4 regions of the Noviherbaspirillum sedimenti genome follow, and region 2 is predicted to be linked to each of the others. Evidence: predicted binding sites of a transcription regulator. Region 2 holds the regulator's gene; each other region holds the start of a gene.
The links. The regulator sigma-54, encoded in region 2, starts transcription at its own class of promoters, with help from an activator protein. The targets are predictions, from matches to a motif close to TGGCANGNAANCTGCTTT.
Positions count from the first base shown of each region.

Region 1: the regulator sigma-54 is predicted to act here: its motif matches at 2,598-2,615, upstream of D3878_RS22160 (ammonium transporter).
Region 3: the regulator sigma-54 is predicted to act here: its motif matches at 3,811-3,828, upstream of D3878_RS12030 (PEP-CTERM sorting domain-containing protein).
Region 4: the regulator sigma-54 is predicted to act here: its motif matches at 2,656-2,673, upstream of D3878_RS10735 (PEP-CTERM sorting domain-containing protein).

Region 1 covers NZ_QYUQ01000002.1:4,764,122-4,769,876, forward strand. Annotated here, with positions in the region: gene D3878_RS22145 (DUF4864 domain-containing protein) at 75-506, shown strand; gene D3878_RS22150 (DUF1059 domain-containing protein) at 540-800, shown strand; gene D3878_RS22155 (hypothetical protein) at 779-1,213, opposite strand; gene D3878_RS22160 (ammonium transporter) at 1,210-2,544, opposite strand; gene D3878_RS22165 (NINE protein) at 2,766-3,182, opposite strand; gene rpsP (30S ribosomal protein S16) at 3,417-3,671, shown strand; gene rimM (ribosome maturation factor RimM) at 3,687-4,238, shown strand; gene trmD (tRNA (guanosine(37)-N1)-methyltransferase TrmD) at 4,280-5,029, shown strand; gene rplS (50S ribosomal protein L19) at 5,184-5,570, shown strand; gene D3878_RS22190 (CoA pyrophosphatase) at 5,748-5,755, shown strand, end outside.
Region 2 covers NZ_QYUQ01000002.1:2,732,176-2,737,930, reverse strand. Annotated here, with positions in the region: gene D3878_RS12770 (enoyl-CoA hydratase/isomerase family protein) at 1-515, opposite strand, end outside; gene hpf (ribosome hibernation-promoting factor, HPF/YfiA family) at 590-946, opposite strand; gene D3878_RS12760 (RNA polymerase factor sigma-54) at 1,034-2,509, opposite strand; gene lptB (LPS export ABC transporter ATP-binding protein) at 2,524-3,264, opposite strand; gene lptA (lipopolysaccharide transport periplasmic protein LptA) at 3,281-3,829, opposite strand; gene lptC (LPS export ABC transporter periplasmic protein LptC) at 3,869-4,468, opposite strand; gene D3878_RS12740 (KdsC family phosphatase) at 4,465-4,992, opposite strand; gene D3878_RS12735 (KpsF/GutQ family sugar-phosphate isomerase) at 4,992-5,755, opposite strand, start outside.
Region 3 covers NZ_QYUQ01000002.1:2,586,225-2,591,979, reverse strand. Annotated here, with positions in the region: gene thiC (phosphomethylpyrimidine synthase ThiC) at 1-1,168, shown strand, start outside; gene thiS (sulfur carrier protein ThiS) at 1,168-1,386, shown strand; gene D3878_RS12045 (thiazole synthase) at 1,466-2,275, shown strand; gene thiD (bifunctional hydroxymethylpyrimidine kinase/phosphomethylpyrimidine kinase) at 2,272-3,066, shown strand; gene thiE (thiamine phosphate synthase) at 3,066-3,677, shown strand; gene D3878_RS12030 (PEP-CTERM sorting domain-containing protein) at 3,877-4,476, shown strand; gene D3878_RS12025 (DUF1326 domain-containing protein) at 4,707-5,309, shown strand; gene D3878_RS12020 (DUF2182 domain-containing protein) at 5,306-5,755, shown strand, end outside.
Region 4 covers NZ_QYUQ01000002.1:2,313,193-2,318,947, reverse strand. Annotated here, with positions in the region: gene D3878_RS10745 (uracil-DNA glycosylase) at 1-144, opposite strand, end outside; gene D3878_RS10740 (DinB/UmuC family translesion DNA polymerase) at 603-1,220, opposite strand; gene D3878_RS10735 (PEP-CTERM sorting domain-containing protein) at 1,877-2,617, opposite strand; partial or broken gene D3878_RS10730 (recombinase family protein) at 2,925-3,479, shown strand; gene D3878_RS24330 (PLxRFG domain-containing protein) at 3,427-5,755, opposite strand, start outside.

The DNA of each region.
Region 1 (5,755 bases), 2.0 Mb from region 2:
CGGCCTTGCCCTGATTTTCAGCCCTGCCTGACCTACACTGACTGGAACTGATGCTTTTTCCGTGAGGTCGAATCATGAAACGTCTGACGCTAATGGTGTTGATGTTTGTAATGGTGGGCGGCGCGGCAATGCTTGCAAAGGCTGCGGAGTTCGGCCAGAACGAAGTGGCGGCAATCCAGGGCGCGGTACAGTTGCAGATCGAGGCGCTGGCGAATGACGATGCGGCCGGCGCGTTTGCCCTGACGACCGAAAATACGCGCAGCCGCCTCGGTTCGCCGGACAATTTTCTGAAGATGATCAAGGAGCAGTACGACCCGGTCTATCGCCATCGACTGGCACTGTATCAGTCACCGCAAATCGTCTTTGGTAAGGTCTACCAGGTCGTGCGCCTGACCGATCTCGAAAGCCATGTCTGGGTGGCGATTTACCTGATGCACAAGGATGAGGAAGGCGCCTGGAAAATCGATGGCTGCCGCTTGATTCAGACAAAAACCATTGCGGTGTAAAGTCGAGCCCGCGAGGTTACCAAGGAGATGGAAATGACCCGTAAATATGTGGATTGCCGCGAATATCCGAGCGAATCGCATTGCAGCTTGGCGATGAGCGCCGATAGCGACGAGGAATTGCTGGAAGCAGCGGTCCAGCATGCAGTGGCGGTGCACCAGCACCAGGACACGCCGGAACTGCGTCAACAGATTCGCCAGTTGTTCAAGGAAGGCGCGCCGCCAATGGAGATGCCCATGGCCGGCGGCATGGCAGGGCGCACGGAATCGGAGGCTCAGCGTAGCCGGCCGACATAATGCTGGCTGCTTTCCGGCGGCGCTGAACTAGTCGCTGGGATGGTTGGCGCCGGCGGCAGGTTTTGCGCGAGTTTCTGAATGGCGACGCGTGGGGCAGGTGGTGCTATGGGAGATGTTGCCGACGCGGCTAGGTTGCGGTGCGCCAGCAAGGGCGGTTTGGGCGGTTCCAGCATGAACAGCCCGGCTTCGTCAAAATAGATTGTATCCAGCCGCTCGCCGATTTTTTGTACCTCAGGATTGCTTGATTGCAGCGCCAACTGGATCAAATAGCGGCAATAGTCCGGATCGATGCGCATGTACTCGACATCGGTGATGCGGCCGGTTTCCCGTCGCAATGCCACATGCAGGCGCCCCATCAGGGCAAATGCCTGGTTTTCCAGTTCCGCCATGCGTGCCATCTGGTGCGCGCTCATGCTATCTGCTCCCCATGCTGAGAAATGTCCAGGCCTTCGCGTTCCGCCTCAGGCGACACGCGCAGGCCGACCGCCATCCTGATGACCCACAGGATCAATGCCGTCACCACGCCGGAGTAGAGCGCGGTGACGAAGACGCCCACCAGTTGTGTTTCCAGGTAGCCTTCCACGCCGCCGATGGATTTGACTGCGAAGACGCCCGTCAGGAGCGCGCCGACGATGCCGCCGATGGCATGCACGCCGAATACGTCGAGCGAATCGTCGTAGCGCAGGATCGACTTGAGGGTGGTCGCACCCCAGTAGCAGGCCACGCCGGCCACCGCGCCGATGGCCAGGGCGCCCTTGATGTCGACAAAGCCGGAGGCCGGAGTGATCGCCACCAGGCCCGAGACCGCGCCCGATACCAGGCCGAGCACGGACGGCTTGCCGCGGGTGACCCATTCCGCCAGCATCCAGGCCAATGCGGCGACGGCGGTCGCCAGCTGGGTGACCAGCATGGCCATGCCGGCACGGCCGTCGGCCGCCCCTGCCGAGCCGGCATTGAAGCCGAACCAGCCTACCCACAGGAGCGAGGCGCCGATCACGGTGAAGGCCAGGTTGTGCGGTGGCATGGGTTCCTTGCCGAAGCCCTGGCGCTGGCCGAGCATGACCGCCGCCACCAGTCCGGAGACGCCGGCATTGATGTGCACCACCGTGCCGCCGGCGAAGTCGAGCACGCCGCGCGCTGCCAGCCAGCCGCCTGGTTCCCATACCCAATGGGCGACCGGCGCGTAGACCAGCACCGACCACAGGGCGATGAACAGCAGCAGGGCGGAAAATTTCATGCGTTCGGCAAAGGCGCCGGTGATCAGGGCCGGGGTGATGATGGCGAAGCTCATCTGGAACATCAGGAATACGCTTTCCGGCACGGTCGGCGCGAGCGGATGGACGCTGAGCTTGCCGGCTTCTTTCAGGTAGGTGAGACCATCCAGCATGATGCGGTCCAGTCCGCCGATGAATTGCGAACCGGGGGTGAAGGCCAGGCTATAGCCAACCACCACCCACAGCACGGTCGCCACGCAGCAGGCGGCAAGGCTGTGCGCCATGGTGCCCAGCACATTTTTCTTGCGTACCATGCCGGCGTAAAACAGCGCCAGGCCGGGGATCGTCATCAGCAATACCAGCGCCGTCGATGTGAGCATCCAGGCGGTGTCGCCGGCGCTGATGCTGGCGACATCCGCCAGGCCCGGCCTGGCGATCGCCTGGGCAGCTTGCTGCGCCGCCGCCGGCTGGCAAAAGATGGAAAATAGAGCAAATAGTGCGCAAAGCGCGTGCGAGTAGCGTCGTGCCATGATTCCCCCGGTTGCTTGCTTTTGAATGCACGAGACGTGCGGCTAATTCCAAAAGAGCATTTTTTGTGCCATGCAGCAATAACTGTCGCAGGCGGGAGAAAATGGCAGGAAAGCGCCGGGAAACTGGCAGAAAAGGGGCAGAAAGGCGCAGATGGTGGTCATACGCACCAATGAAGCGCCTGGCAGATGCGTATTAATGGGGCAAAAAGCGGGGCAAAAACCTAGCCGTAGGCACCGCCGGTAAACAACAAATCCAGGGCACGGGCAAGCACGGCGATCAGGGCAATGGCGCCAATGCCGGTCGTAAGCACCAGTACCACCGCCAGCCAGCCGCCCGAATGCGATTGCTTGCCTGATTGCGGGTTCCGGGTCTGGTCCCATTTTTCATCGGGAGTCAGCCCCAGGACCAGCGCCATGATTATGCCTGCCAGGATGGACGCCACCAGGGGCGCGGCGGTCAACAGCAGGACCTGCTCGGGCCAGAGGCCGACGGCGATGCCGGAGAGTGCCAGCGTTGACAGGTGCAGCCAGCCCCAACGGTCGCTGATTCCATGCAGATAGAACCGGTGCAGGCCAATGCCGCCAAACAGCAATGCCAGTAAAGTTGCGAAGGTTTTGTTCTTGTGGGGCGCTGCCATGGGTCTCGTCCGGGAAGGGTGGGCTGGTTTGGTGCGGGTGCGGGCCAGTGTCTGGCCAGTTGCCAGTCGGCATTGTAGCGGGTGGCGCCGTATTGCGTGCACAATGCACAAGCTGCTGACAAGCTGCCGATTTATCGCCTGCGCAAGCCGTCAGTCGTCAAGGAGTTGTTTGTCAAGGCATACTCCGCTATAATCTATGGCTTTTTCCGCGTACGTACACTTTTTGGAAATATTATGGTCGTTATTCGTTTATCCCGTGGTGGCGCCAAGAAGCGCCCGTTCTTCAACATCGTTGCTACCGATTCGCGCAATCGTCGTGACGGCCGCTTCATCGAGCGTATCGGCTTTTACAATCCGATCGCTTCTGACAAAGAAGAGGGCTTCCGCGTTGCTCAGGATCGTCTGAGCTACTGGCAAGGCGTTGGCGCGCAACTGTCGCCGACCGTGGCCCGTCTGGTTGCAGAAGCCGGCAAGAAAGCCGCTGCTTAAGGTTTGACAGCTGTTTTGACAGGCAAGACTGCATCGGAGGTTGTTCTCCCCGAGGACTTGGTGCTGGTGGGTCATATCACCGGTGCCTACGGCCTGCAGGGCTGGGTCAGGATCCGGCCTTATTCGGCGGATGCTGACGCGCTTTTGCACGCCAAGACCTGGTGGCTGGACAAACCGGTGACGCGCGATGTCGAGGTGATGGAAGCCAGGCAGCATGGCGGCGATACCGTCGCTCGCCTGGTGGGTGTGGCGGACCGCGATGCGGCAGAAGCGCTCAAGGGCGCAACCGTGCACATTTCACGCCGGTATTTCCCGGCGCTGGCTGACGGCGAGTTTTACTGGATCGACCTGATCGGTCTGGCGGTGGAAAACCTCCAGGGCGAAACGCTCGGGCAGGTGGCCGACATGATGGACAACGGCGCGCATCCGATTTTGCGAGTGGCGCCGCCGGTCGAGCCGGAGCAAAAACCGGCGCCGGAAATGCTGATTCCCTACGTCGAGCAATTCGTCAAGACGGTGGATTTGGCAGGCAAGAAGATTACAGTGGACTGGGGTAGAGATTATTGAGACCCCGGTAGCCAGGATGGCAGGTGAAGAGGGAGTGCGGGATGCAATTTGATGTCGTCACGCTGTTTCCGGAAATGTTCGCCGCCATCACGCAATCAGGCATTACGCGACGCGCTTTCGAGCAAGGCAGGTGTGGCTTGTCATTGTGGAATCCACGCGATTTCACCAGCGACAATCACCGCACGGTCGATGACCGGCCTTACGGCGGCGGCCCCGGCATGGTCATGCTGGCCAAGCCGCTGGAAGCGGCGATCGATGCCGCGCGGGCGCGCCAGCAAGCGTTGGACGTGGCGCAGCCGCGGGTGATTTACCTGTCGCCGCAAGGACGGCCGCTGACGCACGAACGCGTCATGCAACTGACGGCGCAGCCTGGCCTGGTGCTCTTGTGCGGACGTTATGAAGCGGTGGACCAGCGTTTGCTGGATCGTTGCGTCGATGAGGAAATCAGCCTTGGCGACTTCGTGCTGTCGGGTGGCGAATTGCCGGCGATGGCGCTGATGGATGCGGTGATCCGCCAGTTGCCGGGCGTATTGCACGACGATGCCTCGGCAGTCGAAGACAGTTTCGTCAACGGCTTGCTGGATTATCCGCACTACACACGCCCGGAAGTGTATGAAGGCGTGGCGGTGCCGCCGGTATTGATGGGCGGGCACCATGCCGAGATCGTCAAATGGCGGCGCGAGCAGGCGTTGGCAGCGACGGCGGCGAAGCGCCCGGACCTGATCGACAGGGCGCGCGCAGCTGGCTTGCTGACGAAGGCAGACGAAAGATATATTGCGGGAAAGAGTTAAGCGCAGCGGTACTCTGTCCCCAACTGACTATAACTGATTAGTAGTAGCAGTAAAGCGCGGATGTCCCCATCCGCATATTCAACCCCATCCTCTACCGGGAATTGGTGGTAGCCCAGGCTACCCGGCGCCGGCAAGATGGTTACAGGAGCTAAAAATGGACTTGATCCAGCAACTCGAACAAGAAGAGATTACCCGTCTCTCCAAGAATATTCCCGATTTCGCCCCAGGCGATACCGTGATCGTCAGCGTCAACGTGGTTGAAGGCACCCGCAAGCGTGCCCAGGCTTACGAAGGCGTGGTCATCTCGCGTCGCAACCGCGGTCTGAACTCCAACTTCATCGTTCGCAAGATTTCTTCGGGCGAAGGCGTTGAGCGTACATTCCAGCTGTACTCCCCGCTGATCGCTTCGATCGAAGTCAAGCGTCGCGGCGATGTGCGTCGCGCCAAGCTGTACTACCTGCGTGAGCGTTCGGGCAAGTCGGCGCGTATCAAGGAAAAGCTGCCGAACCGCCGCGCTGCGGCTGCGAAAGCCGCGGAATAATCCGGCTGTTTGCATTGGCAAAAAGGGCGCCTCAGGGTGCCCTTTTTTTCGACCTGCGCCGGCATGATTTCGCCGCATCCACTAGAATCGAGACTGGACTACGTGCATTGGCGCGCTTGCCGATGTTTTATCTGACAGGAAGCCGTTTTGCCCAAACTCGTTTTTGACCCGCGCGACATGGCGAT
Region 2 (5,755 bases):
GTCAGCGCCAGCCAGGTGCCAAGCTGGCCCGGGCAACGCGACAGGAAATAGCCGCCACCGACGTCCGGAAACAGGCCGATGTTCACTTCCGGCATGGCGATCTTGCTACGCTCGGTGACGATGTGCAGCTTGCCGCCGGAATGGCATTGTGAAATCCCCATGCCGCCGCCCATCACGACGCCGTCCATGATGACGATGTAGGGCTTGGGATAGTGGTGGATCAGGCGGTTGAGCGCGTATTCTTCGGTGAAAAAATCGTCCAGCAGGCCGCTGCCGTGCCGGGCCGTTTGCTGGGCTGTCTGATAAAGGAAACGGATGTCGCCACCAGCGCAAAAGGCTTTTTCGCTATTGCTGCAGAGAAGTACTGCATCGACCGCGTCGTCATCGCGCCAGTCCAGCAGTGTGCGCGTGATCGTGCGCACCATGTCCAGCGACAGCGAATTCAGCGCTTGCGGGCGGTTGAGGGTCAGCAGGCCAATGCGGTTCTGGACACAGGTCAGAATATGTTCGTTCATTGTTCTCGATAATAAAAAAGGGCGCCTGGATTGCGCCCCTGATGGGATCTCTGAAAATCAGCGCTGGAAGCGGCTTACTCCTCCGGCGCGCTGGTGGCCGATGCAGGCAAGTGCTTGATCGCCTGGTGCTGATGGTCCTGGATCATGGTTTTGTACTTGATGACCTGGCGGTCGAGCTTGTCGATCAGGGCGTCGATTGCCGCATACAAATCGTGAGCGATGGATTCGACATGCACATCCTTGCCACGCATGCGCAGCGTGATTTCCGCTCTCTGGCGCTTGTCTTTCTCGGCGAGCTTGTCTACGGTCAGGATGACCGCAGCATCAATGACATGGTCGAAGTGGCGCCTGATACGCTCCAGCTTTGCATGCACATATTCCCGGATGGAAGGGGTCAGTTCGAGGTGATGTCCACTGATGGTCAGATTCATACAGCGCTCCTTGGGATGAGGTCACTGGCGGTTCGTGGTCGACAAACATGCTTGGCCGCCCGAACACAGCAACAAACACAACAAATACTACAAAGACTTGCGCAGGTTAACCGGGGGGATTCTCAGGGCTTCGCGGTACTTGGCCACAGTGCGCCGGGCCACCACCATGCCTTGCTCCTCCAGCATTTCTGCAATCTTGCTGTCCGAGAGAGGGTTCTTGGTGTCTTCTGCTCCTATCAATTGTTTGATCAGTGCCCGTATCGCCGTCGATGAAGCTTCGCCGCCGGATTCAGTGGCGACATGGCTGCCGAAGAAGTACTTCAGTTCAAACATGCCATGCGGCGTCAGCATGTATTTCTGGGTTGTTACACGAGAAATAGTACTCTCGTGTAAACCAAGTGTATCAGCAATTTCACGTAACACAAGTGGGCGCATGGCAACGGCGCCATGGGAGAAAAAATTGCGCTGCCTTTCCACGATGGCTTGCGCGACGCGCAGAATCGTATCGAAACGCTGACGCATGTTCTTGACCAGCCATTTTGCTTCCTGCAATTGCGACGTGAGTGAGCCCTCGCCCTTGTTTTTCTTGAGGATATTCGCATACAAGGCATTGACCCGCAGCCGCGGCATGACATCGTGGTTAAGGGTCACTTGCCAGCCATTCTTGCCGCGTTTGACGATGACGTCCGGGACGACATAGTCGGCTGCATCGCTGGCGAAGATGGCGCCGGGATGCGGATTGCATTGCCTGATGACGTATTGGGCTTCGCGCAAATCCTCATCGTCGCAATCGAGCAGTTTTTTCAGCTTGTTGAAATCGCGCTGGGCGAACAGGGAGAGGTGCTGCTCCACGATCGTCAATGCCATGCGCCGCGTCACCATCGGGATTTTCGGCATGCGGCGGATTTGCAAGGCCAGGCATTCGGCGGCATTGCGCGCACCGACGCCGGCCGGATCGAAGCTTTGCACCAGTTTCAGGGCGATCGTCAATTCTTCCAGTTCGATTTCCAGTTCGGCGGGAAGCCGGCCATGGATTTCTTCCAGCGGTTCTTCCAGGTAGCCGTTGTTGTCGAGCGCATCGACGACCAGTTCGACCAGCGCGCGGTCGCGGATTTCATGTGAACCGAGGCGCATTTGTTCCAGCAAGTGTTCACGCAGGGTGACATGGTGCGCTTCCAGTTGCGGACGGGCGTCGTCGTCTTCCGGGGCCTTGCCGGTGCGCGCGACATCGTCGAAGCTCCATTCGGCCTCGCCGTTGCCGGACTCCTGGGATTCGCCGCCTTCGCCACCTTCGTAGGTGGATTCGCCATCGGCTGCCGGCGCTTCTTCGGCCGCGGACTTTTCCGCCGTGCCCGCATTTGCGTTGATGGCGCCGTCGGCCAGCAGCCGCACCGAGTGGTCAAGCGGATCGTCGACGCGCTCCAGCATCGGGTTGTCGGCGAGGATTTGCTCCAGTTCCTGCTGCAGTTCCAGCGTCGACAATTGCAGCAGGCGTATCGACTGCTGCAATTGTGGCGTCAATGCCAGATGCTGGGAGACGCGTAGCTGAAGGGACTGTTTCATGGAGATGCGCTTGCTTACATCCGGAAGTGTTCGCCGAGATAGACGCGGCGTACCGATTCATTGGCGATGATGTCATCCGGGCGGCCGCTGGCCAGCACCACGCCCTGGTTGATGATATAGGCGCGGTCGCAGATGCCCAGCGTTTCACGCACATTGTGGTCGGTGATCAGCACGCCGATGCCGCGTTCTTTCAGGAAGCGCACGATGCGCTGGATTTCGATGACGGCAATCGGATCGACGCCGGCAAAAGGCTCATCCAGCAGTACGAAACGCGGGCTGGTGGCCAGCGCGCGGGCGATTTCCACGCGGCGGCGCTCGCCGCCCGACAGCGACAGGGCCTGGTTGTCGCGCAGCTTTTCAATTTGCAGCTCCGCCAGCAGCAGGTCGAGCTTTTCTTCGATCGCCGCTTTCGACAGCGACTTGCCATTCTCATGCTGCAGTTCCAGCACGGCGCGGATATTCTCGGCGACGGTCAGCTTGCGGAATACCGAGGCTTCCTGCGGCAGGTAGGACAGGCCAAGGGTGGCGCGCCGGTGGATCGGCAGGCGTGAAATGCTGACATCGTTGAGCGCGATCTCTCCCGCATCGGCGGGCACCAGTCCGACGATCATGTAGAAGGCGGTGGTCTTGCCGGCACCGTTGGGACCGAGCAATCCGACCACTTCGCCGCTGCCGACTTCGAGCGAGACGTCGCGCAATACCTGGCGTGCGCCATAACTTTTCTGTAATCCGCTGGCAAGCAGTCTGCTGCTCATTCTGGCAATCCTTGTGTCATTTCTTTGTTTCGTTGCGCGGCTGGATGACCGCCTTGATGCGGCCGGCGCCGGGCTTGCTGGTGTCGGAAGGTGTGTTATTGACGGCGAAAAATTCAGTACGGTTATCATAGGAAATGAATTCCCCTTCGACTTCGTCCGTGATCTTATTGCCTTCCAGGCGACGCATCCTTGCTTTTGAAAACAGTTTCGCGACATCGGCCTTGTTGTCATATTCGATGCGGTCGGCTTCGCCTTCGATCCAGAGGTTTTCGCCGCCATCGCGCTTTTGCCTGAAGCTGGCCAGTTTTCCCTGGCCTGCGTACAAGGTCGCGAACTGGTAACCCGCGGGATCCTGCGTCACCACCATCTTGTGCGCCTTCATGATGAGCGTGCCGCGGGTCAGCACGACATTGCCGGTGAATGTGTTGACTTGCTTGACATCGTCGTAGGCCATCTGGTCGGCTTCGACATTGGTCGGCTTTTCGGCATCGGCTTTTTCAGCATAAGCAAAGCCGACGGCAAGCATATTGAGCGCAAACAGCGATGCGAAGAAAAATCGTTTCATGGAATATAGCTTAATCGATGCATTAAGATTGCCCGGCATTTAATGCCTTGCCCTGGGCGGAAATATGCCCTGGACGCGGCTTGCCAGGGTGACTTCGCCGGTCGCTTGATTGGCGAACATGCCTGTGCCCTTCAATACCGAGGTGCCGGAAATGAGTTCCACCGGACGGTCGGTTTTCATGACTTCATCATCCGGCAGCACCAGCATATAGTCGGATGTCAGACGTAAATGTTGCGAACTTGCCGAAGCCGGCCTGTCCATCGCGACATTTTTGAACAGGCGTACCTCGCTCATGTCGCTGTTGGTGAGAGCACGCTCGGCCACGATCGTCGTCGTCGGCCGCTGCGCGCTCAAGGTTTTCATGACCGGGCGAGCGATTTCATAGGAATCGTCCTGCGGGTTATGGCTCATGCGCTCTCCGGCGATGTGATAACGGGCCTGGCCGTTTTTCGCCAGCCTGACAAAATTGAAGTGCTCGACGTAGTAGTCGGGGTCGGTGCGCTTGGCGATCGGCGCGTTGTCTTCCATGCTGCGGCGCATGACATCGAGCAGCCAGAAACTGCCCAGCGCCAGCAGCACGGCGACTGCCAGTACCATGCCCAGCTGAAAACGGTTGGCCGTGGCGCGCCGGTCTCTCATGCGAGGTAGGGCGCGAGCGCCGCCTGGTAATTGCCCTGGGCGCGCAGGATGAAATCGCACAATTCGCGCGCCGCGCCGGCACCGCCGGCGGCGCGGGTAAGGTAATGTACACGACTTTGCACTTCGGGGTGGCCGTTCGGCACGCTGGCGGCAAAGCCGACCCGCAGCAGGATCGGCAAGTCGATGACGTCATCGCCGATAAAACCGCAGGCTTCAGGGGTGATGCCGGTTTTGTCCAGCAGTTGCTCGAATGCCGCGCGCTTGTCGTGCACGCCCTGGTGGACGTGAACGATGCCCAGATCGCTGGCGCGGCGCGCCACCAGCGCGGACTGACGTGCGCTGATGATCGCCGTGGCGACGCCGGATTGCTGCAGCAGCTTGATGCCATGCCCGTCCAGCACGTTGAAGGTCTTGATGACCTCGCCTTCCGGACCATAGTGCAGGCTGCCGTCGGTGAGGATGCCGTCGACATCGAAAATCATCAACCGTACACGTGCTGCGCGCTCGTTCGCCTGGTTTTGCATCAGATCACCTTGGCCCGCGTCAGGTCGTGGATGTGCAGGGCGCCGACCAGCTTGCCATCGTCATCGGTGACCAGCAACTGATTGATCAGGAACTGCTCCATGATCTGGGCGGCGTCAGCCGCCAGCTGGTCGGGCCCGATCGTGTGCGGGTTGGCATGCATGACGTCGGCGATGATCAGCTTGCTGAAATCCTGCGTGTGTTCGAGCAGGCGGCGCAGGTCGCCGTCGGTGAAAACACCGATCGGGCGGAAGGCGTCGTCGACGATGGCGGTCATCGCAATGCCTTTCTGGCTGATTTCCATCAGCGCGGCCGATAGCGACAATCCTGCCGTCACAGCGGGAATCGCGGCGCCGCTGCGCATGACGTCGCGCACATGGGTCAGCAGGCGCCGGCCGAGCGCGCCGCCGGGATGCGAACGGGCGAAATCCTCTTCGCGAAAGCCGCGCGCGTCCAGCAGCGCCACGGCCAGGGCGTCGCCCAGGGCCAGGGTGGCGGTGGTGCTGGCGGTCGGCGCCAGGTTCAGCGGGCAGGCTTCCTTGTCCACCGCGACATTCAAATGCACGTTGGCCAGTTGCGCCAGGGTCGAGCCGGGCTTGCCGGTCATGGCGATCAGCTTGGCGCCCATGCGCTTGATCAGCGGCACGATGTCCAGCAGTTCGGCGGTCTCGCCGGAATTGGAAATGGCGACAAAGGCATCCTGTTCGGTAACCATGCCGAGGTCGCCATGGGCGGCTTCGCCCGGATGGACATACAGCGCCGGGG
Region 3 (5,755 bases), 150 kb from region 2:
CTCGTCGATCGGCGAGGAAGTCGAGAAAATGACCTGGGCGATCCGCTGGGGCGGCGATACCGTGATGGACCTGTCCACCGGCAAGCATATCCATGAAACCCGCGAGTGGATCATCCGCAATTCGCCGGTGCCAATCGGCACCGTGCCGATTTACCAGGCGCTGGAAAAGGTCAATGGCAAGGCCGAAGACCTGACCTGGGAAATCTTCCGCGACACCCTGATCGAGCAAGCCGAGCAGGGCGTCGATTACTTCACCATCCATGCAGGCGTACGCCTGCAATACGTGCCGCTGACGGCCAAGCGCATGACCGGGATTGTGTCGCGCGGCGGCTCGATCATGGCCAAGTGGTGCCTGGCGCATCACAAGGAATCCTTCCTGTACACGCATTTCGAAGACATTTGCGAAATCATGAAGGCCTACGACGTGTCGTTCTCGCTGGGCGACGGCTTGCGTCCGGGCTCGATCTACGACGCCAATGACGAAGCGCAACTGGGCGAACTGAAAACTCTGGGCGAACTGACCCAGATCGCCTGGAAGCACGATGTGCAGGTGATGATCGAAGGCCCCGGCCACGTGCCGATGCACCTGATCAAGGAAAACATGGACCTGCAACTGGAACAGTGCCACGAAGCGCCGTTCTATACGCTGGGGCCGCTGACCACCGATATCGCGCCGGGCTACGACCACATCACCTCCGGCATTGGCGCCGCCATGATCGGCTGGTACGGTACGGCGATGCTGTGCTATGTGACGCCGAAAGAGCATCTGGGCTTGCCCAACAAGGATGACGTCAAGGTCGGCATCATCACCTACAAGCTGGCGGCGCATGCGGCCGATCTGGCCAAGGGGCATCCCGGCGCGCAGATCCGCGACAATGCCCTGTCCAAGGCGCGTTTCGAATTCCGCTGGGAGGACCAGTTCAACATCGGTCTCGACCCGGACAAGGCGCGCGAATTCCACGACGAGACCTTGCCAAAGGATTCGGCCAAGGTGGCGCATTTCTGCTCGATGTGCGGCCCGCATTTCTGTTCGATGAAGATCACCCAGGACGTGCGCGACTATGCCGCGGCCCAGGGCATCTCGGACGAGCAGGCGCTGCAAAAAGGCATGGAAGTGAAAGCGGTCGAATTCGTCAAGAATGGCGCCGAGATCTATCGCAAGCAGTAATGGATCAGGGCAGGCAGATGGAAATCGAACTGAACGGCGCGCCGCATCCGCTCGCCGACAACCAGAACGTGCAGGACCTGATCGCCGCCCTCGACTTGGCCAACAAGTCGCTGGCGGTGGCGGTCAACCGCGAAATCGTGCCGCGCCACCTGTGGGCGCAGCGCGTGCTGCAACCGCGCGACCGCGTCGATATCGTGCGCGCGATTGGTGGTGGATAAGCACTTGCAAGCGGCGAAGTGGCACGCCCTATGAGCATCATCGCTTGTTCATGGGAACAGAGAAAGCAAAGGAAACAAAATGAACCCGATTGATTGTCCCGGCATCCAGCAAGAACAAGGCTTGACCATCGCCGGCAAGACTTACCGTTCGCGCCTGCTGGTGGGCAGCGGCAAATACCGCGACCTCGAAGAAACCCGTGCGGCCACGGTGGCCAGCGGCGCCGAAATCATCACGGTGGCGATCCGCCGCGTCAACATTGGCCAGGACCCCAATGCGCCCAGCCTGCTGGACGCGGTGCCGCCATCCGAATTCACGATCCTGCCCAATTCGGCCGGCTGCTACAACGCCGCCGATGCCGTCTATACCTTGCAGCTGGCACGCGAGTTGTTAAATGGCCACAAGCTGGTCAAGCTGGAAGTGCTGGGCGATGAAAAAAGCCTGTTTCCGAACATGCCGGAAACCCTGAAAGCGGCAGAAATCCTGGTAAAAGATGGTTTCGACGTGATGGTATATTGCAGCGACGATCCGATTCAGGCGAAAATGCTCGAAGAAATCGGTTGCGCGGCGGTCATGCCGCTGGCGTCTTTGATTGGCTCGGGCATGGGGATCCTGAATCCGTGGAACCTGTCGCTGATCATCGAGCGTGCCAAAGTGCCGGTGCTGGTCGATGCCGGCGTCGGCACGGCCTCGGATGCCGCCATTGCAATGGAGCTCGGCTGCGATGGCGTGCTGATGAATACCGCCATTGCCGGCGCCCGCGATCCGATCCGCATGGCACATGCAATGCGCCTGGCAGTCGAGGCCGGCCGTGCCGCTTACCTGGCCGGCCGCATTCCGAAAAAATTTGTCGCAGCACCCTCGTCACCGATGGAAGGACGTCCTCTATGAAGCGACCCAGTGTGCTGGTGTTCTCCGGATCTGATCCGAGCGGCGGTGCCGGCATGCAGGCCGATGTGCAGGCCATCGCTGCGCTGGGCGCGCACCCGCTGTCGGTGCTGACGTCACTGACGGTGCAGGACAATGACCGCGTGTATGCGGTGCACCCGGTTCCCGCCACACTCCTGATGCAGCAGGCGCAAGTCCTGATCGAAAAAATCGAGATTGCCGCCGTCAAGATCGGCATCGTCGGCAACCGCGCCAATGCCGAGGCGATCGCCGCCATCGTGCAGCAACTGCGGCAAAGCCGGCCCGACTTGCCGGTGGTGCTCGATCCGGTGCTGGCCAGCGGCCACGGCGATGCTCTGGGGCTCGACGACGCCGCCAACACGCTGGCGCCGTTGATGGCGCTGGCGACCCTGGTCACGCCCAACCTGCCGGAAGCCACCGTGCTCTCCGGCGGCGACCGCCGCACCGATTCGCAAGCCGAGGCCTTGCTGGCGCAGGGCTGCCAGCACGTGCTGATCAAGGGCGGCCACGCGCATGACGACAAGGTGGTCAATCGCTGGTTTACCGCGGGCGAATTCCGTTCCTGGGCCTGGCCGCGCCTGGCCGGCGCCTTCCATGGTAGCGGCTGCACCCTGGCTGCGGCGATCGCCGCCTTGCTGGCCAACGGCAAGCCGATGGCCGAAGCGATCGAGGATGGCCAGGCTTATTGTCACCAGGCGCTGGAGCATGCTTACGAGATCGCAGCAGGGCAACTGATCCCCAGCCGTCCGCGCCCCTACATGAAGGCAGCATGATGAAGGGTTTGTATCTCGTCACCCCGGACTGGGATGACACGCAAAAATTACTGGAAATCACCGAGTTGGCCTTGAAGGGCGGCGCGGCGCTGGTGCAGTACCGCCACAAGACGGCCGACGCCGGCCTGCGGCGCGAACAGGCTGAATGCCTGTTGTCGCTGTGCCGCAGCTATCAGCGTCCGCTGGTCATCAATGATTTCGTCGACCTGTGCCTGGCCATCGATGCCGACGGCATTCACGTCGGCGGCACCGACGCCACGGTCGCAGAAGCTCGTGCCGTCGTCGGTCCGGGCAAGATTGTCGGCGCCTCCTGCTACGGCGACTTGCAACTGGCGCGCGCCGCCCATGCCGCCGGCGCCAGCTATGTCGCCTACGGTGGTTTTTATCCTTCGCGCGTGAAGAAGTATCCGGTGACCACGTCGACCGACATCATCGCCCGCTCGCATGCCGAGGTGCCGCTGCCGGCCGTCGTCATCGGCGGCATGACCGTCGAAAACGCCGCGCCGCTGGTGGCAGCCGGTGCCGACATGGTCGCGGCGATCAGCAGCATCTATCTGGCCGCCGACCCGCAAGCTGTGGCACGCAGGTTCGCCGGGCTGTTTCCGGCGTAGGGCCCGGGGTCGCGTCACGCTGCACGCTTGCGGGACGGTGAGCATCGCGTTCACCGCCCCGTTTTGTCGAGTTTCTTTACATTTCGCTGCATTCTTGTTGCTAAATATTAATATAAACAATGACTTATGCTGGTGGCATATGTATTGCTTTAAGGGCAAAGGTTGGTCTTTTAATCCATTTGTCCCCAAGGAATAAGAAATGAAACGACTTTTTGCTTTGCTGATGTTTTTGTTGGCTGGTTCAGCCAATGCTGCGCTCATCACTTCCACCGCTGATGCCGCACTGGCCGGCGCCACTATCGAAACTTTTGATTCGGCTGCCGACGGCGATTATGCCTCACTCGCACTGCCGGGCGTGACCATCGTTGGCAATGGCTCGCCGATGTCGATCGACTCTTCCTATGCCTCGTCCTATGGTATTGGCGGCAAGACTTTAAACAACAGCAGCAGCTCGCCGCTCAGCTTTGACCTGGTGTTTTCGAATGCCGTTTCGGCATTCGGTATCTGGGGCGGTGCCGTCAATAATTCCTGGGTCTATACCGCCTATGACGCAGCCAATAATGTTCTTGAAAGCATTACTACTTCGCCTGCCTGCTGCAGTCCGATGTTTTTTGGTATTGCCAACAGCGCCGGTATCAGCCGCGTGACCCTGAATGGTTTCGGCGACTGGGTGATTTTCGATAACCTGTACACGGTTGCCGGTGGCCAGAATGATGTGCCGGAGCCAATTTCACTGGCCTTGTTCGGCCTCGGTCTGGCTGGACTTGCCGCAATGCGTCGCAAGAACAGCGCTGCCTGAGCCTGTCGCGCCAGGCAGTAACAAAACGGTCTGCCGCGGCAGACCGTTTTGCATTCGGCGTCGCAATCGCTGATCCATGCCATCATGCCAACGCCTGCGGCGACCGCTTCCTGTTTGACTTGCGTCAAATGCCTGCCTCCTGCCGGGCGTGTGCCGGTTGCCACTCGCCGGGTGCCGGTACATATTGAATCGATCGCGGTCGTGTTCGCGCGGTTTCATCGGAGGTTCGTATGAGCTATCACCTGGAAGGCCGTCTGCTCGAGGTTTGCAATTGCAAGGTGCTGTGCCCTTGCTGGATCGGCGAAGATCCTGACAACGGCACCTGCGACACCATCATCGCCTGGCGCATAGACAAGGGGGCAGTCGACGGCGTCGATGTGAGTGGCAACACCATCGCGGCCGTGGCCCATGTGCCCGGTAATATCCTGCAAGGCAACTGGACTGCCGCGATCTACGTCGACGACCAGGCATCCAAGGCGCAGGAAGAGGCTCTGCTGAAAGTCTATACCGGCCAGGCCGGCGGGCCGGTTGCCGAGCTTGCCAAGCTCATCGGTCAGGTCGTCTCGGTGGAGCGCGCGCCGATCAGATTCACCGTGGTCGGGGGCAAGGGCGAACTCGAGATTGGCAAGAATTATTATGCCGAACTCGAGCCGTATCTCGGCCCGAGCGGCGGCCCGACCACGCTTGCCGACACCGTGTTCTCGACGGTGCCGGGGGCGCCGGTATTTGTCGGCAAGGCGCCAACCTATCGATCCAGGAATGCCGCCCTCGGCATCGACCTCGACATCAAGAACCATAACGCCCTGCAGAGCACGTTCGCCTTCGACGCATGAGTTCGCCGGCAGGCGCGCCGCCGTCCGGCGCCGCGCGTCACCAGCGCGTGTTCTTGCCGCTCATGGTGGCGCTGATTACACTCGCGTGGCTGGCATTGTGGGCGTGGTCGCGCAGTCCGTACGGACGATATCTCGAGCATGGCGACTGGACGGCGTCAGGGCCGGCGGCATTTCTGTGTCGCGTCGTTCCCGCCGGCGGCGTGGTGGTGCCCATGACCCTCTATGCGGCCGCGTGGATCTTCATGACGGCAGCCATGATGCTGCCGACGACCTTGCCCTTGTTTAATGCCTTCGACCGCCTGACGGCCGCGCGCCCGGATCATGGGCGCCTGGTCCTGCTGCTCGGCCTGGGGTACATGACGGCCTGGGGCGCGTTCGGGCTGCTGGCGCATGCCTTGCACAGTGTCTTGCTGTTCCTGCTCGCCAGCGTGCCCGTGCTGGCCTGG
Region 4 (5,755 bases), 420 kb from region 2:
TTCCCACGTCGGATGCTTTGCTCTCAAGCTCTCTACATACTGCGTTAATGGAGCAATGTGAGCTTCCCCAAGCATCTGGCGACGAAGAGCTATCGCTCCAGGCAATCGCAATAAGCGAGGCACGTCTTCAATTTTGTTCGTCATATTCACCATCTTTCTACAGGCGAAAAATTACTCGATACTCCCGGGGCATCCATCCCCTCATCTGAAAAAACTGACTACACTTTATGCTTGTTGGAGCTCGTCGGTAGGCACGCATTGAGTTGGTCCATCCCACTCATCGAGCGTCCACTTTCGCCCCTCAAAAGTACAAGTGTCAGGAATCTGTGCTGTCATTTTTATTTTTCATCAACTTCCGGCAATTGGGGTCCGCGCCTCATTGAATCAAGAAAGCCAAGTGTCTTAACATTGTTGCATTACCATCGAAGCAATATTTTGATAATGAGCAATTAGCAACATCTGACACCACAGTGGTACTGGTGGAGCGAGCAGTTGGTGGCGGCGCAGGCCGGCGCGAAAGTGGTCTTCCTGTCCAAGCAGCCGAAAGCAACCGCCTGAGGGTGGCCTCTCCTCGGAAGTCAAAGACAAGCTACACATGCCGGTCACCTCGCCAGCGCCACCGGCATCTCCTCCCACCGCGTCGTAAACCGGGGACTCCTGTTTTCCGACCTCATGCTCCAGCGCCGCTGCATGCCGGCCGCCCCCACCATCACGGTATTTCGCCCATACGCCCGATTCAGGGTATCGACGGCCCGCATCACGGCGGCCGACTGGACAGCGCCCTTCCCCTCCGGGTCGAACAGCGACGCCTGCCTTATGCCTGCCGGCGACAGCTCAAGCAGCATGACGCCAGCCTTCTTGTAGGCATAGCCTGGCCGATAGATGCGCTTCAAACCCGCCAGCGCGGCGGCCGTCAGCCATCGGGTATCACTGGTCGCCTCTGCAAGCGGCATCACCACGCCGTTGCCGTACTGCCTGTCCTGCGGCCGGAACTGGTTGGTATGGATAAAGACGTAGACGGCGCCGCACACGGCATGCTGATGCCGCAGCTTTTCGGCAGCGCGCGTCATGTAGGTCGCTACCGCCTCATTGAGTTCATCGAGCACAAGCACCATCTGGCCGAAGGAGCGCGAGGTAACGATTTGCTGTTTGGGCGGCACGGCATCTTCCAGCGCCAGGCAGGAAATGCCACGCAACTCATTTCCGGTGCGTTCCATCATCACGCCGAACTGCGCCCGCAACCACTTGGGCGACGCCGCGCGCAACCCTGTGCATTACCTGTGCATGGACCGTAGGCGTTTCCTGTAGATTACACAATGGAAAGGTCTGTGAATAGATTTCCATATCGGTTTTTGAGCAGCGCAACATTTCTGATATGAATCAGTACCTTACCAATATTTCCTATGAGATATCCACCGAGTTGCGCACAGAATTTGTGTGTAACTTATGCCGAATTTTTAAGCATTGCATTGACGGGCCGGAAAACAGACGAATTCGTACAGGCCGCCCGAAACCGTTGCCGAATGGTCGGCGTGGAGCGACCGCGCCGACCACCCGCACCGTCAAGCGCACTTGATACAAATCAATATCTCAAATGCAAGGAACACTGGGTGACGAAATGTCTTGTATAGTTCCGCCCATGCAACTTTTGGAGTGAGACAAAGTTTTCAAAAGAATAGGTTGCATCCACCGGAGCTGGCGGTCGGCAATAATACCGGCACCAAATACCAAGCCCTCCCTTCTGCGGAGGGCTTTTCAATTGCAGCTCAGCTTTGAGCCGACCCCTGATTGCGCATTCGCATTCCCGCCAGAAAACGACGGCTTAAAAACAAAAAAGCCCGCACTCGGCGGGCTTCGCTGCCATGGCTATGTTGGTTTAGACGTTCTTACTTTTCTCCGACTTGCGACGGGATGCGATAAAGCCGAACAGACCAACACTGAGCAGGGCAAGAGATGCTGGCTCTGGGACCTGATGAACATCATTGGTAATGATACGGAAGTTTCCAATATGAGACGTATCCCCGCTACTTGTGTCGCCTGCAAAGGCTCCAAAATAGTAACGCTGAACGAAGAACCCAGATGGATCGTTACCATTTGAAACCATCAATACTTGGTCCCCGGTAGCATCCGTAGTTGAAAGTCCAGTAGGCAGAAAATCAACAATTAGTCCTCCCCCTGAAAAATTAAAACTATTGGTGATGGTAAAAGCCAATTCATAGTTGTATGGGATGTTATCGCCCGTTGGCACTGCCGGCGTTGAATTGGTAGCAATTGTAGTGAAAGGGCTTGCTGCAATTGTGCCGCCGTTGTTTGTTGTTGCTGCTAAGGAGATGGTAAAAGATAAAGGCAAATCGTTTGCCTGACCTAAGTCGTAGGCCAGAATATCTCCCGGATTAAGAGTAAATGCAGGAAGATTCTTATAAATGAAGCCCATATGAGGATCATAGAAAGCGGGACAGCCGAATGGGATGCAATTTACAGGTCCGAAGGAGTTGGTTCCTTGCACTGTAATGACGGCTGCTTGCGCGCTCATTGATACAAACAGCGCAGCTACAACGGTAAAGACGTTTAGCCTCCAGCCTCTCATGATGTGAACAAATCGCTTTATTGCTTTCATAAAGTTCTCTCCTTTTTCATAAGTTTGGGAAATTAGTAATAGCAAGTTTAATACCACCTTGATAAATCAATGAGTTACGAGAAGCGCGCCTGCTCAGTGTAAAACTTCTCGACATGCAGAATTGGGAGATGACGCGGAGGATATTAACCATTGCATGCCGGAATAACTATTTATTGGCCCGTTGGAAACCGACCGTTTGCCAACAGGGTCGGATTGATGCCGATCAGACTGTTGAAAAAGTAGGCTTTCGACTTTCCGGCATGTTGGATATTCTCCAGCTACCTTTCCAACACGTCGGGAACATCATATGGCGACATTCGCATACACCAGGGTCAGCTCTACCGGGCAGACCGTCCAGAACCAGCGGCTTGAGATCGAACGCGCCGGCTACCAGGTCGATTACTGGTTTGCCGACGAAGGCATCAGCGGCGCGATCCCGGCGGCGCAACGACCGCAGTTCAAAGCGATGTTGGATAAAATCCGCGATGGCGAGACATTGATCGTCAGCCGGCTCGACCGGCTCGGGCGTGATGCCATGGATGTCACCGCGACGGTCAAGGCGCTGGCCAAGCGCAAGATCAAGGTCATCGTGCTGCAACTCGGCCAGCTCGACCTGGCATCCGCTGCCGGCAAGCTGATGATGGCGATGCTCGGGGCCGTGGCCGAGATGGAGCGCGACCTGCTGATCGAGCGTACCCAAGCTGGCCTAGAGCGCGCCAAGGCCGAAGGGAAGGTGCTCGGCCGGCCGGCCAAGACCACGTCGGAGCAGCGCGCCAGCATCATCCAGGCGCACGGCAAGGGCACGTCCATCAGCGCACTGGCGCGGCAGTTCGACGTGGCGCGGGCGACCATCCTGGCCATCGTGAAGCCGCAGCAGGACGCCGTGGCGGCGCCGGCGCAACAGCCGCCCGCCGATGCCACACCGAAGGCCCATAAGCGCGCTGGGAAGCCCGCTGCGGCCCGCATGGCTGTTGAATCGAACATGGCGCAGCGCGTGACCCTGGAACAGAAGCATGGCCAACGTCGCCTGCCCGCCGTCTGACCAGGCGGAGCAGGAATACGGCACCGGCTACTGATCTGCGCCAAGGACCCGCCACCGGCCCCAGCGCGGCGGCCAGCCACGACTCGGCCAGGTGCTGGCCTTCCAGCCCTTCCTGCACGTCCGGCAGCAGCAGGCGGTCCAGGCCCACGCGCCCGGAAATATCCCACGGCGTCAGGCGGCTGAGACCATGCACCATGACTTCGGCGGTCTTGTCGCCGAAGGTCTCGGCCAGCAGGTTGCGCAGGGCCACTTCGGCATCCCACGGCTCGTCATCGTCGTGGCCCAACAGCGACGCCAGGGCCAGGAGCGGCCCCACCACCGGCAGGCCGAGGGCGCCGGCGGCCAGCGCATGCGTGACCAGGAGGCCGGCGAAGGTCTTGGCGGCCTGGCGGTCGCCGCGCACGGCCAGTTGCGCATTGTGTCCCAGCGTGAAGATCATGTTTTGCGCATACTGCTTGAACAGCAGCAGCACGCGGGCGACGTTGCCCTGCATGATGCGCGGGCGATTGCCGGCGCTGTAATCGAACTGCGACGCATACACGTCCTCGACCGCGCGGGCATAGGTGCCGGCGTGGTCGGCGCCGCCCTGGCGCGCCAGACGGTAGGCCGCCAGCAGGGCGGCCTGGCGGTTGAAGCGCTCGGCGTGATGGAACATGAACGAGGCGATCTTCATGACCGGGCGCAGCTTGCCCCACAGCTTGTGGTCTTCGCCCTGGGCGATGCCGGCCAGGTCATGCGCCATCGACACGTCCACGGCGCCGTCCTTGATGGCTTGCTGGATCATGGCCAGCTCGTCGCCGGCCAACATTTCGGCGAGGCTGTTCTTGCTCTTGGCCACACTGCTGGCCGCCGTCAGCAGCGCGGCTGCTGCGCGGCCGAAGCCGTACTTGCCGCCCAGGATCGGCAGGGCCACCAGCGGCACCTGCGTCAGGTTGACCGCCGCCGAGGCCGGCGACAGGCCGAGATAGAACAGGAAGCCGGCCGAGGTCAGCGCGGTCGCCAGCGGGTGGCTGTTGGGGTTGAGGTAGGCGTCATGGCGCTTGTGCATTTCGTCGATGACCTGCTGCGCGGCGACCTGGTCGTAATCCTCGACTTGGGCGTTGGCATCGGCGTGTTCCTGCATGTCGTCCAGGCGTTCGCTCAACTGGTCGGCGTAGCGCAGCTTGGCCAGGTAGCGCGCGCCGTGGAACATGTTGTGGGCGAAGGCGCGGCGGGCGTCCTGCGAAAAGCCCGGCGTGCCCTTGCGGTGGATGCCGTGCTTGGCCCAGGACAGGTCGGGCAGGCTGGTCAGGTAGAGCTGGTTGATGGCGTCCTGCAGCTCGGGGCCGACGCCGGACTGGCCGAGCACGCCGAACAGTTCCTTCAAGAAGCCGCGTCCGACCATGTCGCGCGCGGCGTTGAATTTGGCGCGGCGCGTCACCTTGCTGACCACGTAGCCGCGATTGGCCGGGTACTGCGCAAGCAGCTTGGCGCGCAGCGCCTCGGCCTCGGCCAGGGTTTCGGCGAAATGCACCGCTTCGCCATGGTGGCCGTTGTCGTCCGATACGCGCACCAGGTAATCGCCGAAGCGGGCCAGCGGGAAATACACGCCCTTGACGCGGCCGAAGAATTCGCTGTCCATGCGGGCCAGCAATTGCGCACGGTGCGGATGGTCCGGCAGCGCGCGCAGGATGCGCTCGCGCACGGCGTCCTTGACCGCCTGGTAATGCGTCTCGTAGGCGGCGCGGGCCTCGCGGTAGAGCGTCTGGGCGGCGTGCGAAAGGGCCTCGAAGCGGGTCTTCAAGCCCCGGTACAGGGCCGGGATGACGCCCGGCGGCATCGGCTTGTCGGGGTCGATTTCGTAGCGGGTGGCGTCGTGCATCAGTTCGGCCAGTTTACCCGCGTCTGGCAGCTTGCCCCAGCGGTCGGCCAGGGCATCGGCGGCGGCGCCGGCGGCGTTCTTGTCGGCGTCCATGCGCATGACCAGGTTGCTGTATTGCTCCATCAGGTCGGTCTGGCCGGGGCTGGTCTGGAACAGCGGGCCGAAGTAGTCGACCAGCTGGCGCCGCCCTAGCATTTGCAGGCCGATGCCTCGGTAATGGGCCAGGCGGGCGCCG